One region of the Variovorax ureilyticus genome, then DNA from elsewhere that is predicted to be linked to it. Evidence: riboswitches for the same ligand, from Rfam matches in the RefSeq annotation. Region 1 holds a riboswitch; the other holds the start of a gene.

Region 1 (7,230 bases):
ATGATCAGGAAGATCTGAGGGATCGTGAAGCCGGTCTTCAGGAGCGCCCCGGCGATCACCGCACTGGCGATCATGAAGAGCGCATTGAGGATGTTATTGGCTGCGATGATGCGCGCGCGGTGTGTCGGCTGACTTCGCATCTGGATGAGCGCATACATCGGCACGCTGTAGAGGCCCGCGAAGAGGGACAGCAGGCCGAGGTCGGCCAGCACGCGCCAGTGGGCCGGCTGGTGCAGGAATGCGCCGAGCCCCAGATCGCCGAGCGCCGGCAGCGCGCGCGACGCGAAGTACAGGTCGATCGCGAACACGCTCATGCCGATCGCACCGAGCGGCACGAGCCCGATCTCGACCTGTCGGCGGCTGAGCGTCTCGCACAGCAGCGAGCCGATACCGATGCCCACCGAGAACACCACCAGCAGCAGCGAGGCCACCTGTTCGTCGCCGTGCAGCACCTCCTTGGCGAAGCTCGGGAACTGGCTCAGAAAGGTCGCGCCGAAGAACCACATCCACGAGATGCCGAGCAGCGAGCGGAACACCACGACGTTGCCGTGCGCGAGCTTGAGATTGCGCCAGGTTTCGCTGACCGGGTTCCAGTTGATCTGCAGCCCCGGATCGGTGGCCGGCGCGGCCGGAATCGCCTGCGCCACCGCGCGCCCGGCCAGCGCCAGCAGCACGCAGGCCGCCGCCACCGAGGTGTGCCCGATCCCGGGCACCGCGACCAGCAGGCCGCCCGCGACCTGGCCGAGCAGGATGGCGACGAAGGTGCCCATCTCGACCATGCCGTTGCCACCGGTGAGTTCGCGCGAATCCAGCACTTGCGGCAGATAGGCGAACTTGACGGGCCCGAACAGCGTGGAATGCAGCCCCATCAGGAACACGCATGCCAGCAGCACCACGGCATCGGCGCGCATGAAGCCCCACGCGGCGATGAGCATGATCACGATCTCGATGTTCTTGACGAAGCGGATCATCTTCGTCTTGTCGAACTTGTCGGTGAGCTGTCCGGCGGTCGCGGAGAACAGCAGGTAGGGCAGGATGAAGAGCGCGCCGATCACCAGCCCCGCCATGGCCGGCGGCATCCAGTTCAACTGGAGCTGGTAGGTCACCATCACGGTGAACGCGAACTTGAAGAGGTTGTCGTTCGCCGCCCCGGCGAACTGCGTCCAGAAGAACGGCGCGAAGCGCCGCTGCCCCAGCAGCGCGAACTGGTTGGCATGCGCCTCGGCGTCGAGCCCGGCGGAGGATGATGCGTTGGCGGTCGTTGTCATTCGCAATGCCTGGTTGGCGGCCTTCCTCATGCCGTCACGGTGACGGCGCCCGGATTGTGCCGCAGCGTCTGACGGCCGATGGACTGAAGCGCGTGCAGCACCGGCAACGCGGCCAGCGCGGCCGTCAGGTGCTTGAGGCTGTGACCCGAAATCAGGTGATGGGTGGCCTCGAAGATCGCGTGGTCCGCGAGTTCGAAGAGCTTCGCGAGGGCATAGAAGAAGATCACCCAGCCCAGACGGAGCCCCACTGCGCCGCTTGTCGGCCGCGCGAACGACAGCAGCGCGACCAGGGCCATGCCGCCGAACTGCACCAGCGCCCAGGGAAGCGCGTTGCCGGTCTCGTGGCACACCGCGGCGGCCAGCAATCCGCCGATCAGCGTGAACCATGCAGCGGGCCATCCGGCGCGGGCGCTCACCCGCTCGCAGGTTGCGAAGCCGATCAGGCCCGCGAACGCGACGGCCATACCGGCACGATCCGCGGCCAGTCGCACGCTGTCGGGCTGCAGGTGATAGAAGGCAGAGCCGAGCGCAGTCAGGATCAGGCCCGCGAAGAACATCCAGGCGCAATCGAGGGTGTTCACCGGCTGGTGCCATCCGGCATGCTGCACCGGCGCGGCGTCCAGTGCTTCCTCGTGCGCGCAGTCGAGCCAGCGGAGCCAGCGCAGGCCCCAGATGCCGATCGCGGCGAAAGGCAGGTTGCTCAGCACGTCCATGGCGTTCGGCACGGCGCCCCAGGCCTGCTCGTCGGCGAACGGCGCGCCGGCAGGGGCGGAAACGGGAATCGCCGGCCCGGCGATTGCGGCCAGCAGAAGCAACGCGAACAGCGACAGGAGGCAACGTTCGCGATTCGAGAGGGACGAGAGCGACATGGCGGACTCCAACAGATAACTCGATGGGCGCAATCTAGGTTGCCAACCCTCTCCATGGCATCGAAAATCGATACGGAGCACTTATCCACCACCACCGGTATCGCCGGGCTATACCCTCCTCTCCCATGAGTACCACCGTCGACCTGGTCGTCGCTCTCAAGAACGAACTCAAGAATGCCCGCATGACCTACGCGGATCTCGCCAAGTCGCTCGACATGGCCGAATCCAGCGTCAAGCGGATGCTCGCCAAGGGTGACATGCCGCTCACCCGGGTCGACGCCATCTGCCGCGCCCTGAAGATCGACTTCGCCGAACTCGCGCGCCGCGTGGCGGATTCGCAGCCGCTGCTCAAGGAACTGACGCTGGAGCAGGAACAAGCGGTGGTCAAGGACAAGAAGCTGCTGCTCGTCGCGATCTGCGTCCTGAGCCAATGGACCCTGGAACAGATCGTCGCGGCCTACCGCATGACCGAGGCCGAGTGCATCGGCTACCTCGCGCAGCTCGATCGCATCGGCATCATCGAACTGCGCCCGCTGAACCGGTATCGCCTGAAGCTCGCGAAGACCTTCCGGTGGCGTCCGCACGGGCCGGTGATGGATTTCTTCCGCGAGAACGTCGTGCTCGACTACTACCGCGGCGGCTTCGACGGCCCGTCGGAAGGGCTGCTACTGGTGCACGGCTCGATCAGCAAGTCGCTCGCGCCCGCTTTTCTGGATCGCCTCCAGCGCGTCGCCCAGGACTTCGCCCAGCAGCATCAGACCGACCAGAAACTGTCACCGAAAGAGCGCGAGGGCTACACCCTTCTGCTTGGAATGCGCAACTGGGAGTTCGAACTTTTCACCCGTCTACGCAGGAATTGACCTACGCCAGAAAAAGACAGAAACCGGTTTCCTCGATAAAATTCGGCGGGCAGAAAAGCGGACGGCACCCGTCCCACCGGTGGCGCAATCTCCCATGAACGCTCAGGTGAACCGCAGCGCGGTTCGTTGACTGCCCCCTTTTTAGACAACGCCGACTGGAGAGACGCCGCACCGACGCGGCGCACCGAAGGAGCAAGTCCGCTGCATGCCGCAGCCGATGAATCTCTCAGGTACAAGAGACAGAGGGAGCGGCGATCTGAACCCCCGGTCCGACGCTCCGCACAGTGAGTACTCGCCCCGGCCGTTCATGCCCTCCCAAAAGGATTCGGACATGCGCGTGGTAGTACTCGGCGCCGGCCTGCACGGCGTCACGACGGCCTATTACCTCCAGCAGCTCGGTCACGAGGTGATCGTGATCGATCGCCATGCGACGCCGGCTGCCAAGGCCCGGGGCCGGATTCCCTCCCCCGAAGGCACTGCGGCGCCCGACACCGGCCACGTATCGTTGCCGACGAAGCCGGCGCCAGGTCCCTGGTCGCGCCTTCGGGCCTTCGTGCGTCGTCGTTTCGGGAAGCTGCTCGACCGCGCGGCGATGCCTCCCGGAAGCAATCCGCTCGATCACCTGGTCCGCCTGGCCGCCTACAGCCGCCGGAGCGCCCTCGCGCTGCGCGATGAATCCGGCATGCCGCAGCGCCCGCGCTCGACCGGTCATATGACCGTCTACACCGATGCCAAGTCGTTCCGGGGACGCATCGAACGGGCCCCGCATTGGTCGGAACTGGGCTGCGAGGACCGCCTGCTGTCGGCCGACGAGGCGATCGGGTTGGAGCCATCCCTGCATCTCTTGGGCGGCCGACTGGCTGGCGCGACCTACTCGCCCGACGATCCGGCGCGCGACCCTTCGCAGTTCGCGGCAGGCATCGTCTTCCTGTGCCGCGCGGCAGGCGTGCGCTTCATGATGAAGCACACCGTGGTCTCGCTGAAGGAGCGCGACGGCCGCATCGACCACGTCGAGCTGCTGGATGCACAGGGTCAGCCGATGATCGTGCGTGCGCAGTCCTATGTGCTGGCGCTCGGCGCATCGAGCGTGCTGCATGCCGAGCACCTCGGCATCGACATGCCGCTGCGCTTTGTGCGCGAGTACGTGGTCACGTTGCCGACCAAGGATCTCTCGATGGCGCCCCGCATCGCGCTGCACGACCGCCAGGGCAAGCTGCGCATCCGGCGGGTGGAGAACGCCGGCGGCCACCACCTGCGCATCACCTCCACGGTCCGCGTCTCCGATGACGAGGAGAACGAACCCGATTCGGACCGCTTCGATGCAATCCTTCGCCGCGTCGAGACCCTCTTTCCGGGCGTGGTCGACACCAGCCGCGCGTCGCTCGAAACCGCGATGCACGCGGTCAGCAGCAACCGCCTGCCGATGATCGGCAAGACGCGGCTGCCCAACCTTTTCCTCAATACGGCCCCCGGCACGCCGAGCTGGACGAACGCGCTCGGCGCGGGCAAGTCCATCGCGCGCATCGTGAGCGGCTTGCGGCCCGAGCTCGATTTCGCGTTCCGCGGCCTGTAGACCTGTAGCCGGCGCGCGGCGAAGTCCCTACAATCGCCCCACTTGCAGGAGAGCGGGCCGCGAAGGCGGCCCCACCGAAGGCGCAAACTCCCATAAACGCTCAGGTCGGCTCGCAACGGGCCCGTACTGCAATCGACTGTCAGAGCCGTCTGGAGAGCCATCACGCCATGTGATGCACCGAAGGAGCAAGCCCTGTTGCGGGTGCAACGGGTGAATCTCTCAGGTACCGAGGACAGGGGGAGCGGCAACTTGGACGCGAGAGTCCGGTTGCTTTTCTTTTTTCACAGCACCGGTTTCCATTCGTCCAAGCGCTGCAACCTCAAAGGGTTCTGAAATGCGCGTGATCGTTCTTGGCGCCGGCCTGCTCGGCGTGACCTCAGCCTACTACCTCCAGCAGCTCGGCCACGAAGTGACCGTGATCGACCGGCAGGCCACCCCGGCCGCCGAAACCAGCTTCGCCAACGGCGGCCAGATCTCGGTGAGCCACGCCGAGCCGTGGGCCAATCCCAGCGCACCGCTCAAGGTGCTGCAATGGCTCGGCAAGGAAGACGCGCCGCTGCTCTTCCGTCTGCGCGCCGACATGCGGCAGTGGCTCTGGGGACTGCAGTTCCTGCGCGAATGCTCCCCGGCGCGCACCCGCCACAACATCGAGCAGATCGTGCGCCTGGGCACTTATAGCCGCGACACGCTTCAGCAACTGCGGCGCGACACCGGCATCGGCTACGAACAACGCACCCAGGGCATCCTGCACTTCTATACGAACCAGAAGGAATTCGATGGCGCGCTCGAGCCGGCCGAGCAGATGCGCGCCCTCGGTTGCGAGCGCCGCGTGATTTCGGCCGACGAGGCCGTGGCACTCGAGCCTGCGCTGGCTCACATGCGCCCGCAGCTCGCCGGCGCCACCTACACCGCCGAAGACGAATCGGGCGATGCGAACCGCTTCGCGCGCGAGCTCGTCAAGCTCGCCGAAGCCGCTGGCGTGCGCTTTCTCATGAGCCACACCGTGACCGCGCTGCGCGAAGCCGGCGGCACCATCGATCACGTCGAAGCCACCGACAGCGAAGGCCGCTTCCAGCGCATCCGCGGCGACGCCTACGTGCTCGCGATGGGCTCGCTCAGCCCGCTCTACGCAGCGCCGCTGGGCATCCGCCTGCCGATCTATCCGGCCAAGGGCTACTCGGTCACGATGCCGGTGATCGATCCCACGAAGGCGCACCAGGTCTCGCTGACCGACGATGAGTTCAAGCTCGTCTTCTCGCGCTACACATCGGCCAACGGCGACCGCCTGCGCATCGCCGGCACTGCGGAGCTGAACGGCTACGACCGCGACCTCAACCGCGTGCGCTGCGAAGCGATCGTGCGTCGGGTGGAGCAGCTCTTCCCCGGCGCGGGCGATGCATCGAAGGCGCAGTTCTGGACCGGCCTGCGCCCCGCGACGCCGAGCAACGTGCCGCTGATCGGCGCGACCAAGCTGCCGAACCTGTTCCTCAACACGGGCCACGGCACGCTCGGCTGGACGCACGCGTGCGGCTCCGGAAAGTCGATCGCGCGCATCGTGAGCGGGCTCGCGCCCGAGGTGGATTTCGCGTTCACCGGGCTGCGTGCCGCTCAGTCGCCGGCCGTGAAGACCGTCAGCACGCCGGTGTAGCCGTAGAGGTGATGCCGCGCGATCTCGCCGGCGGCGAAAAAGCCGACGAGCGGCACGTCGCCAAGCGCGTGGCGCACGATCTGCAACTCGGCGTTCGGCGCGCCGAAGTGCGGCCCCCCACGGCCCGAGCAGCTCACGTACACCGCACCTGCGACGCGGCGCGCCGGATGCGGCCCCGCACCGGTTTCATCGCCGGCGACCGCGCGCGCGGTGGCGAGCGTCTGCTCCTCGGGCTCCAGTTCCTCGCGGATCTCGGCACAGACGCGCATGAGATCGGCGCGCGCGGCCTGCGCGTTGCGTCGGCAGAAGGACATGAGCATGCCGGGCTCGACGACGTCCGCGATCGCCACGCCGCGCCGGGTCGGATCGAGGCCGATGATGTGCCGCACCCGCACGTCGGAACCCAGATCGCGCGTGCGGCGAACACGATCGGTGCCGGCTTCCGCGAGGCCCACCAGCGTGGCGCGGACTGCGGCGATGGCCTGCTCGGGCTCGTCGAGCGACACGTGCAGATCCTCCAGCAGCACGTCGAGGGCCGGCCGGCCATCGAGCTTGAGCAGCAGGTTGCCGTCGGCCTCCGTGATCTCGCGTTCCTCCGACACCGGCTGGCAGCCCTGCGTGACGCGCGACACCAGTCGCACGCCTTCGCCGAACACCACGCCTGAGAGGCCGCCAGAAAACACCCCGCCGTGCGCGCCGTGGCCCGGGATGTTGCCGTTGCCGCCGACAGCGAACTGCAGCGAGCCGGCACGGCCAGACGAGAGGCCACCGAAGAGATAGCCGGTATCGGTGCGCTCCGCCATCTCGGCGATCAGCTCGGCGAGCTCGGGCGTGTGCGGGTCGGCATGGACGAGTGCCGTGTGCGCCGAGAAGCCGCTCATCTCGGTGCTCGCGAGCGGCGCCACGCCGGAGAACACCCGGTACTGGTCGCTCGGCAGCTCGCAAAGCATCACGCTGAGGGCCGGCTCGTCGAAATATTCGGCGTTGTTGGCCGAGACGCCGACGCCCACCG
Region 2 (7,230 bases), on a different contig from region 1:
CGGTTTCCTCCGGCGCATCCCAGTGCGGATAGTGGCCGCAACGCTCGAACCAGTGCAGCCGCGCGTCCGGGAACAATCGCTGCGCGCGCTCGGCCTGCCGGGGAAGGCAGATCCGGTCGGAACGGCCCCACCCGATCACGAGCCTCTTGCCCGGACGGCCGGCGGCGATGCCTTCCATGGGCGCGGCTCGCACAAGTCCGCCGAGCATCGCGCCGAACGATGCCGAAGCAGCGCAACTGCGCATCTCCTCCACCAGATGCGAAGCAGAAAGCAGCTCCGGCCGCGCCGAAAGCTGCGCGAGGAGCAGCCCGCGCGACCATTCGTGCGTGGCGATCGCCGGCATCGAATGCCGCATCAGCCGCGCCATACGCCACCAGAAGCACGCCGATGCCCAGTAGGCCTGCCGTTCCCAGCCGGCCCAGAAGCCCAACGGGCCCAGCGACACCACGGCGCCGACCACGCCCCCCCGTCGCGCCAGTTCGAGCACCAGCTGGGCGCCGAGCGAACTGCCCACCGCATCGGTGCCGAGCAGTTCGTGTTCCCGCAGAAACTGCGAGACGGCATCGGACATCGTACGGATCGAGACCTCGCCGGGCAGGGACGGACTCTTGCCGAAACCCGGCAAGTCGATCGCTGTCACGCTGCGCTCGGCGGCCAGCGGCTTCAGCACCGTCCGCCATGATCGCCAATTGCTGCCGAGCCCGTGAACGAGCAGCAACGGCTTGCCTTCGCCGCGGCGGACGTAATTGATGAGCACGCTTCAGTTTGCGTTCAGATTTGTCAACCCAGCATCGGCCCGACGCACCGCCCGCTGTAGGACAACACCTCGGCGCCGATCACGCTATGCCGCTCCCTCCCCTGTTCCACAAGGCGGTCGGGCCGATACACTGGATCGATGACGCCGCTGCGCCGCATCTGGTTCGCCGCCCTTGCCTGCGTGGGGCTCCTTTGGGGCGCGATGCCGTCGCACGCTCAGCAAGAAACGATGCGCGTCGGTTCCAAGCGCTTCACGGAGTCGTACATCCTCGCCGAGGTGCTGGCGCAGACGGCCGCTTCGCATCTGCCGTCCCAGCCCGTGGTGCGGCAAGGGCTCGGCAACACCGCCATCGTCTACGAGGCGCTGAACTCCGGCGGCATCGACCTCTATGCCGAATACACCGGGACCATCGCGCTGGAGATCCTCAAGAGCAACGGATCGATGACGCTCGAGCAGATGAACGCCGCGCTGCGCCCCCTCGGCCTGGGCGCCGCGATTCCGCTGGGCTTCAACGACGGCTACGCGCTCGCGATGCGCGCGGCGGACGCGGACCGGCTCGGCATCCGCACCCTGAGCGATCTTGCCAAGCACACCGGGCTGAAGCTGGGCCTGTCGAACGAATTCATCGGCCGCGCCGACGGCTGGCAGGGGCTCGCCGATCGCTACGGGTTCAAGCAGGGGCCGACCGGTCTCGACCACGGCCTGGCCTACGACGCCATCGCCGCGAAGCAGATCGACGTGATGGACATCTACACCACCGACGCGAAGATCGACCATCTCGGCCTGCGCGTGCTGGAGGACGACCGGCAGTACTTCCCGCGCTACGACGCCGTCGTGCTCTACCGCCTCGACCTGCCCACGCGCTGGCCGGCCGCATGGGCTGCCTTGCAGAAGCTCGAAGGCCGCATCGACGAGCGGACCATGATCGCGATGAATGCGCGCGCCGAGCTCAACGGCGCGGCCTTCGACTCCATCGCGCGGGACTTCCTCGCGCCCGCCAAGGCGCAGGCGCCGGCCGGCGCAGCAGGATCCCGCGACACCGCCGCGCGCGGCTTCACCGCCAAGCTGTTCGGTCCGGACTTCGGCCGCCTCGCCCGCCAGCACCTGCTGCTGGTCGCGATCTCCGTCGGGCTCGCGATCCTGATCGCGGTGCCCCTGGGCATCCTCGTGTTTCCCCGCCTGCGCGCCCGCGCGCTGGTGCTCGGGCTGACGGGGCTGCTGCAGACCATCCCATCGCTTGCGCTGCTGGCGATCCTGATCTCGCTCGTCGGCGTGATCGGCACCTTGCCTGCGTTGATCGCACTCACCCTGTATTCGCTGCTGCCCATCATGCGCAACACGGTGACCGGGCTGACGGAAGTGCCGTCCGGGCTGCGGATGGCCGGCACGGCGCTGGGCATGACCCACGGCCAAAGCCTGCGCCTGGTGCAGTTGCCGCTGGCGCTGCCCACCATCCTGGCCGGCGTGCGGACGGCGACCACCATCGCGATCGGCACCGCGACCATCGCCGCCTTCATCGGCGCGGGCGGCTTCGGCGAGCGGATCGTGACCGGCCTCGCGCTCAATGACCGCCAGTTGCTCGCGGCCGGCGCGATTCCGGCCGCGGCGTTGGCGCTGCTGAGCGAAGCGGTCTTCGAAATCCTCGAGTACCTGATGCGTCGCGGGCGCTGAGGAGACTGTCGATCCCTTACACTCGCCCAGTCAGGAGAGAGCCTCGCGCGACGGGGCCGCCGAAGGCGCAGGGCCCCGCATTGCAGGGGCCCGAACGCTCAGGCAAAAGGACTGACGAAGCGCCCCAGCGGGCGTTTCCTTGCTGGAGAGAGGCGACCCGCCCCGCAATGACGGATGGCGGAATCGTCCACCGAAGGAGCAAGCCTCGATCGTGGGGTGAATCTCTCAGGTAAAGCGGACAGCAGGGGTGGCCCATGGCTCCGGTCATGGATCGGACTACCCCTTTGCCTTTGGAGAATGCCTTGGCTTCCGCATCGACCGACGACCTTCTGAAGACGCCGCTCCACGCCCTGCACGTGGAACTCGGCGCGCGCATGGTGCCTTTCGCGGGTTACGCGATGCCCGTGCAATACCCCGCCGGCCTGATGGCCGAGCACAAACACACACGCGAGGCCGCCGGCCTGTTCGACATCTCGCACATGGGCCAGCTTCGACTGGTCGGTCCCGACGCCGCGGCCGCATTCGAGACTCTCATGCCGGTCGACGTTGCCGGGCTCGCGCCGGGCAAGCAGCGATACGGGCTGCTGCTCAATGACGAGGGCGGCATCCTCGACGACCTCATGTTCTTCAACGAAGGCCACGATTCGTGGTTCGTCGTGGTCAACGGCGCGTGCAAGGCCGCCGACATCGCGCACATCAACGCGAAGATCGGCCACCGCTGCCAGGTCCTGCCGATGCCCGACCACGCCTTGCTCGCGCTTCAGGGTCCGCAGGCCGCATCGACGCTCGCGCGGCTTTCGCCCGGCATCGAGCAGTTCGTCTTCATGACCGGCGGTGCAGTGCGCATCGGCAATATCCCGGCCTTCGTCACCCGCAGCGGCTATACCGGCGAGGACGGCTTCGAGATTTCCGTTGCTGCCGCCGATGCCGAAGCGCTCGCCCGGCTGCTGCTGGCGCAACCCGAAGTCAAGCCGATCGGCCTCGGCGCGCGCAATTCGCTGCGGCTCGAAGCGGGGCTGTGCCTCTACGGCAACGACATCGACGAAACCACCACGCCCGTCGAGGCTTCGCTCGGCTGGGCGATGCAAAAGGTTCGCCGCGCGGGCGGCGCGCGCGAAGGCGGCTTCCCGGGCGCCGCGAAGATCCTGGCGCAGTTCACCGCATCGACCGGCACGGCCGGCCATCTCGACCACGACACCCTCAAGCGCAAGCGCGTGGGCCTCGTCGCGCTGGAGCGTATCCCGGTGCGCGACGGCACCCCGCTCGAATCCTTCGAAGGCGCGGCCATTGGCCATGTCACCAGCGGGCTGCTCGGTCCGACGGTCGACCGGCCGATCGCCATGGGCTACGTCGCGCTCGCCTATGCCGAGCCCGGCACGCGCATCCAGGCGATCGTGCGCGGCAAGCCGGTACCGATGGAAGTCAGCACCATGCCTTTCGTTCCCGCCCGCTACTACCGCGGCTGAAGTCACACGCTTTCACCGTTTTTTCATCAAGGAGCATTTTTCATGACCACCAAGTTCACCAAGGATCACGAGTGGGTCCGCACCGAATCGGATGCGGCGCTCGTCACCGTCGGCATCACCGTCCACGCGCAGGACGCGCTCGGCGATGTGGTCTTCGTCGACCTGCCGGAGGTGGGAAAGTCCTTCGCCCAGGGCGAGGTGGCCGGTGTGGTCGAGTCGGTCAAGGCGGCGGCGGATGTGTTCATGCCCGTTTCCGGCGAGATCACGGAAGTCAACGAAGCGCTGCGCGCCGATCCGTCGCTGGCCAACAGCGCGCCGATGGAAGGGGGCTGGTTCTTCAAGGTGCGCGTGAGCGATCCTGCACAGCTCGATGCACTCCTGGACGAAACCGCCTACGAGAAGTTCTCGGCTGAAAGCTGAGTCACCGAGGAAGCCCCTCTCCTTGCCCTGCCTGCCCTCTTTGCGAACCGCTGACATGTCGACCGTCCTGCCCCTCACCCCCTCGCTCGGCGATCTCGAGAACGCCGATGAATTCATCGCACGCCACGTCGGAATCGAACCCCAGGACGAAGCGCGCATGCTGCCGGCCATCGGCTCCGCCACGCGCGCAGAGCTGATCGACGGCATCGTGCCGCCGGCCATCCGCCGCGCCAGGCCCATGCGCCTGCCGCCGGCAGTGACGGAAGCCGAAGCGCTGGCCGAACTCAAGGCCATCGCCGGCAAGAACAAGGTCGCGAAGAGCTACATCGGCCAGGGCTACTACGGCACGCACACGCCCGGCGTGATCCTGCGCAACGTGCTGGAGAACCCGGCCTGGTACACCGCCTACACGCCCTATCAGGCCGAGATTTCGCAGGGCCGCATGGAAGCGCTGGTCAACTTCCAGACCATGGTGTGCGACCTCACGGGCATGGCGATCGCCAACGCGTCGATGCTCGACGAAGCGACGGCCGCGGCCGAGGCGATGACGCTCGCGCGCCGCAGCGTGAAGAGCAAGAGCAACGTCTTCCTGGTCTCGGGCGACTGCCACCCGCAGACCATCGAGGTCATCAAGACCCGCGCCGCGCCGCTCGGCATCGAGGTGCGGGTGAGCACCATCTCCGAAACCCTGCCGCACCTGATGGCGAGCTGCGAGTTCTTCGGCGTGCTCGCGCAGTACCCCGCCACGACAGGCCATGTGCACGACCTGCGGCCCCTCGCGGGCCATGCGCACCAGTTCGACGCCGCCTTCTGCGTCGCGGCCGACCTGCTGGCGCTCACCATGCTGACGCCGCCCGGCGAGTGGGACGCCGACATCGTCTGCGGCACCACGCAGCGCTTCGGCATGCCGATGGGGAACGGCGGACCGCACGCGGCCTACCTCGCCTGCCGCGACGATTTCAAGCGCTCGTTGCCGGGGCGAATCGTCGGTGTCAGCGTCGACGCGCATGGCGAGCCGGCCTACCGGCTCGCGCTGCAGACGCGCGAGCAGCACATCCGCCGCGAAAAGGCGACGTCCAACATCTGCACGGCGCAGGTGCTGCCCGCGGTGATCGCCAGCATGTACGCCGTCTACCACGGCCCCGAAGGCCTCAAGCGCATCGCGCAGCGCGTGGCGGCACTGACGGCCGTGCTTGCGCAAGGCCTCGAACAGATGGGCCGCGAGCTGGTCAACGCAACGGCCTTCGACACGCTCACGGTCAAGACCGGCGAAGACACCGCGAAGATCGTGGAACGTGCCGAAGCGGGCGGCGTCAACCTCGGCCAGCGTGTGCAGAACCACCTCGGCATCTCGCTGGACGAGACCACCACGCGCGCCGACATCGAGACCTTGTGGGCGCTCTTCGTGCCGACAGGCACGCCGATGCCGCGCTTCGAGGAACTCTCCGCCCGCGTGACCTCGCGCATCCCCGAGGACCTGCGCCGCACCTCGGCGTTCCTCACGCACCCGGTCTTCAACACGCACAAGAGCGAAACCGCGATGCTGCGCTACATCCGCAGCCTCGGCGACAAGGACCTCGCGCTGGACCGCAGCATGATCCCGCTCGGCAGCTGCACGATGAAGCTCAACGCGACCAGCGAGATGATCCCGATCACCTGGCCCGAGTTCGCGAACATCCATCCCTTCGCGCCGGCCAGCCAGCGCCTCGGCTACGACCAGCTCGACAAGCAGTTGCGCGCGTGGCTGTGCGAAGCCACCGGCTACGCCGGCATCAGCCTGCAGCCCAATGCCGGCTCGCAGGGCGAGTACGCGGGCCTGCTCGCGATCAAGGCCTTCCATGAAGCCAAGGGGCAAGGCCATCGCAACGTGTGCCTGATCCCGTTCTCCGCGCACGGCACCAATCCGGCGAGCGCGCACATGGTCGGCATGAAGGTGGTGGTCACCGCCTGCGATGCGGAAGGCAACGTGGACATCGACGACCTCAAGCGCGCCTGCGAGGCGCACAGCGACAAGCTGGCCGCCGTGATGATCACCTACCCCAGCACCCACGGCGTGTTCGAAACCCGCGTGAAGGAACTCTGCGAGATCGTCCATGCGCACGGCGGCCGCGTGTACGTCGACGGCGCCAACATGAACGCGCTGGTCGGCATCGCGGCACCGGGCGAATTCGGCGGCGACGTGAGTCACCTGAACCTGCACAAGACCTTCTGCATTCCGCACGGTGGCGGCGGGCCGGGCGTGGGCCCGGTGTGCGTGGTCGAGGATCTCGTGCCGTATCTGCCGGGGCACGCGACCGGTGGCATCGCCGCGAACGGCGTCGGCGCGGTGTCGGCTGCGCCGCTCGGCAACGCGGCAGTGCTGCCGATCAGCTGGATGTACTGCCGCATGATGGGCGCGGCCGGCCTCAAGGCCGCGACCGAAACCGCGATCCTCAGCGCCAACTACATCAGCGCGCGCCTCAAGGACCACTACCCGACGCTGTATTCGAGCCCCAACGGCCATGTGGCGCACGAGTGCATCCTGGATCTGCGCCCGCTGAAGGATGCCAGCGGCGTGACCGCCGAAGACGTCGCCAAGCGACTCATCGACTACGGCTTCCACGCGCCAACGCTCAGCTTCCCGGTGCCGGGCACGCTGATGGTCGAGCCGACCGAGAGCGAGCCGCTCGCCGAGCTCGACCGTTTCATCGACGCGATGATCGCGATCCGCGGCGAGATCCGCCGCATCGAGGAAGGCGTCTGGCCGAAGGAGGACAACCCGCTGAAGAACGCGCCGCACACCGCCGCGAGCCTGCTCGGGACGGAATGGACGCGGCCCTATTCGCGCGAGCTGGCGGCCTTCCCGCTCGCGACGCTGAAGACCGCCAAGTACTGGCCGCCGATCGGCCGGGTCGACAACGTCTACGGCGACCGCAA

Evidence for each region. A riboswitch is a leader RNA that binds a small molecule or an ion and turns the genes downstream of it on or off. The one in region 1 is predicted to bind glycine.
Region 2: it holds a riboswitch for glycine, as region 1 does, so the genes downstream of both, gcvT (glycine cleavage system aminomethyltransferase GcvT) here and WKW77_RS10785 (FAD-dependent oxidoreductase) in region 1, are expected to answer to the same signal.

Annotation. Positions count from the first base shown of each region.
Region 1 is NZ_JBBKZU010000004.1:124,790-132,019, reverse strand. It holds gene WKW77_RS10800 (MFS transporter) at 1-1,268, opposite strand, end outside; gene WKW77_RS10795 (hypothetical protein) at 1,295-2,137, opposite strand; gene WKW77_RS10790 (helix-turn-helix domain-containing protein) at 2,263-2,997, shown strand; glycine riboswitch at 3,143-3,250, shown strand; gene WKW77_RS10785 (FAD-dependent oxidoreductase) at 3,329-4,570, shown strand; glycine riboswitch at 4,606-4,709, shown strand; glycine riboswitch at 4,710-4,816, shown strand; gene WKW77_RS10780 (D-amino acid dehydrogenase) at 4,905-6,218, shown strand; gene WKW77_RS10775 (FIST signal transduction protein) at 6,179-7,230, opposite strand, start outside.
Region 2 is NZ_JBBKZU010000003.1:403,675-410,904, reverse strand. It holds gene WKW77_RS09395 (alpha/beta fold hydrolase) at 1-757, opposite strand, end outside; gene WKW77_RS09390 (ABC transporter permease/substrate-binding protein) at 896-2,428, shown strand; glycine riboswitch at 2,450-2,548, shown strand; glycine riboswitch at 2,561-2,680, shown strand; gene gcvT (glycine cleavage system aminomethyltransferase GcvT) at 2,695-3,894, shown strand; gene gcvH (glycine cleavage system protein GcvH) at 3,937-4,314, shown strand; gene gcvP (aminomethyl-transferring glycine dehydrogenase) at 4,370-7,230, shown strand, end outside.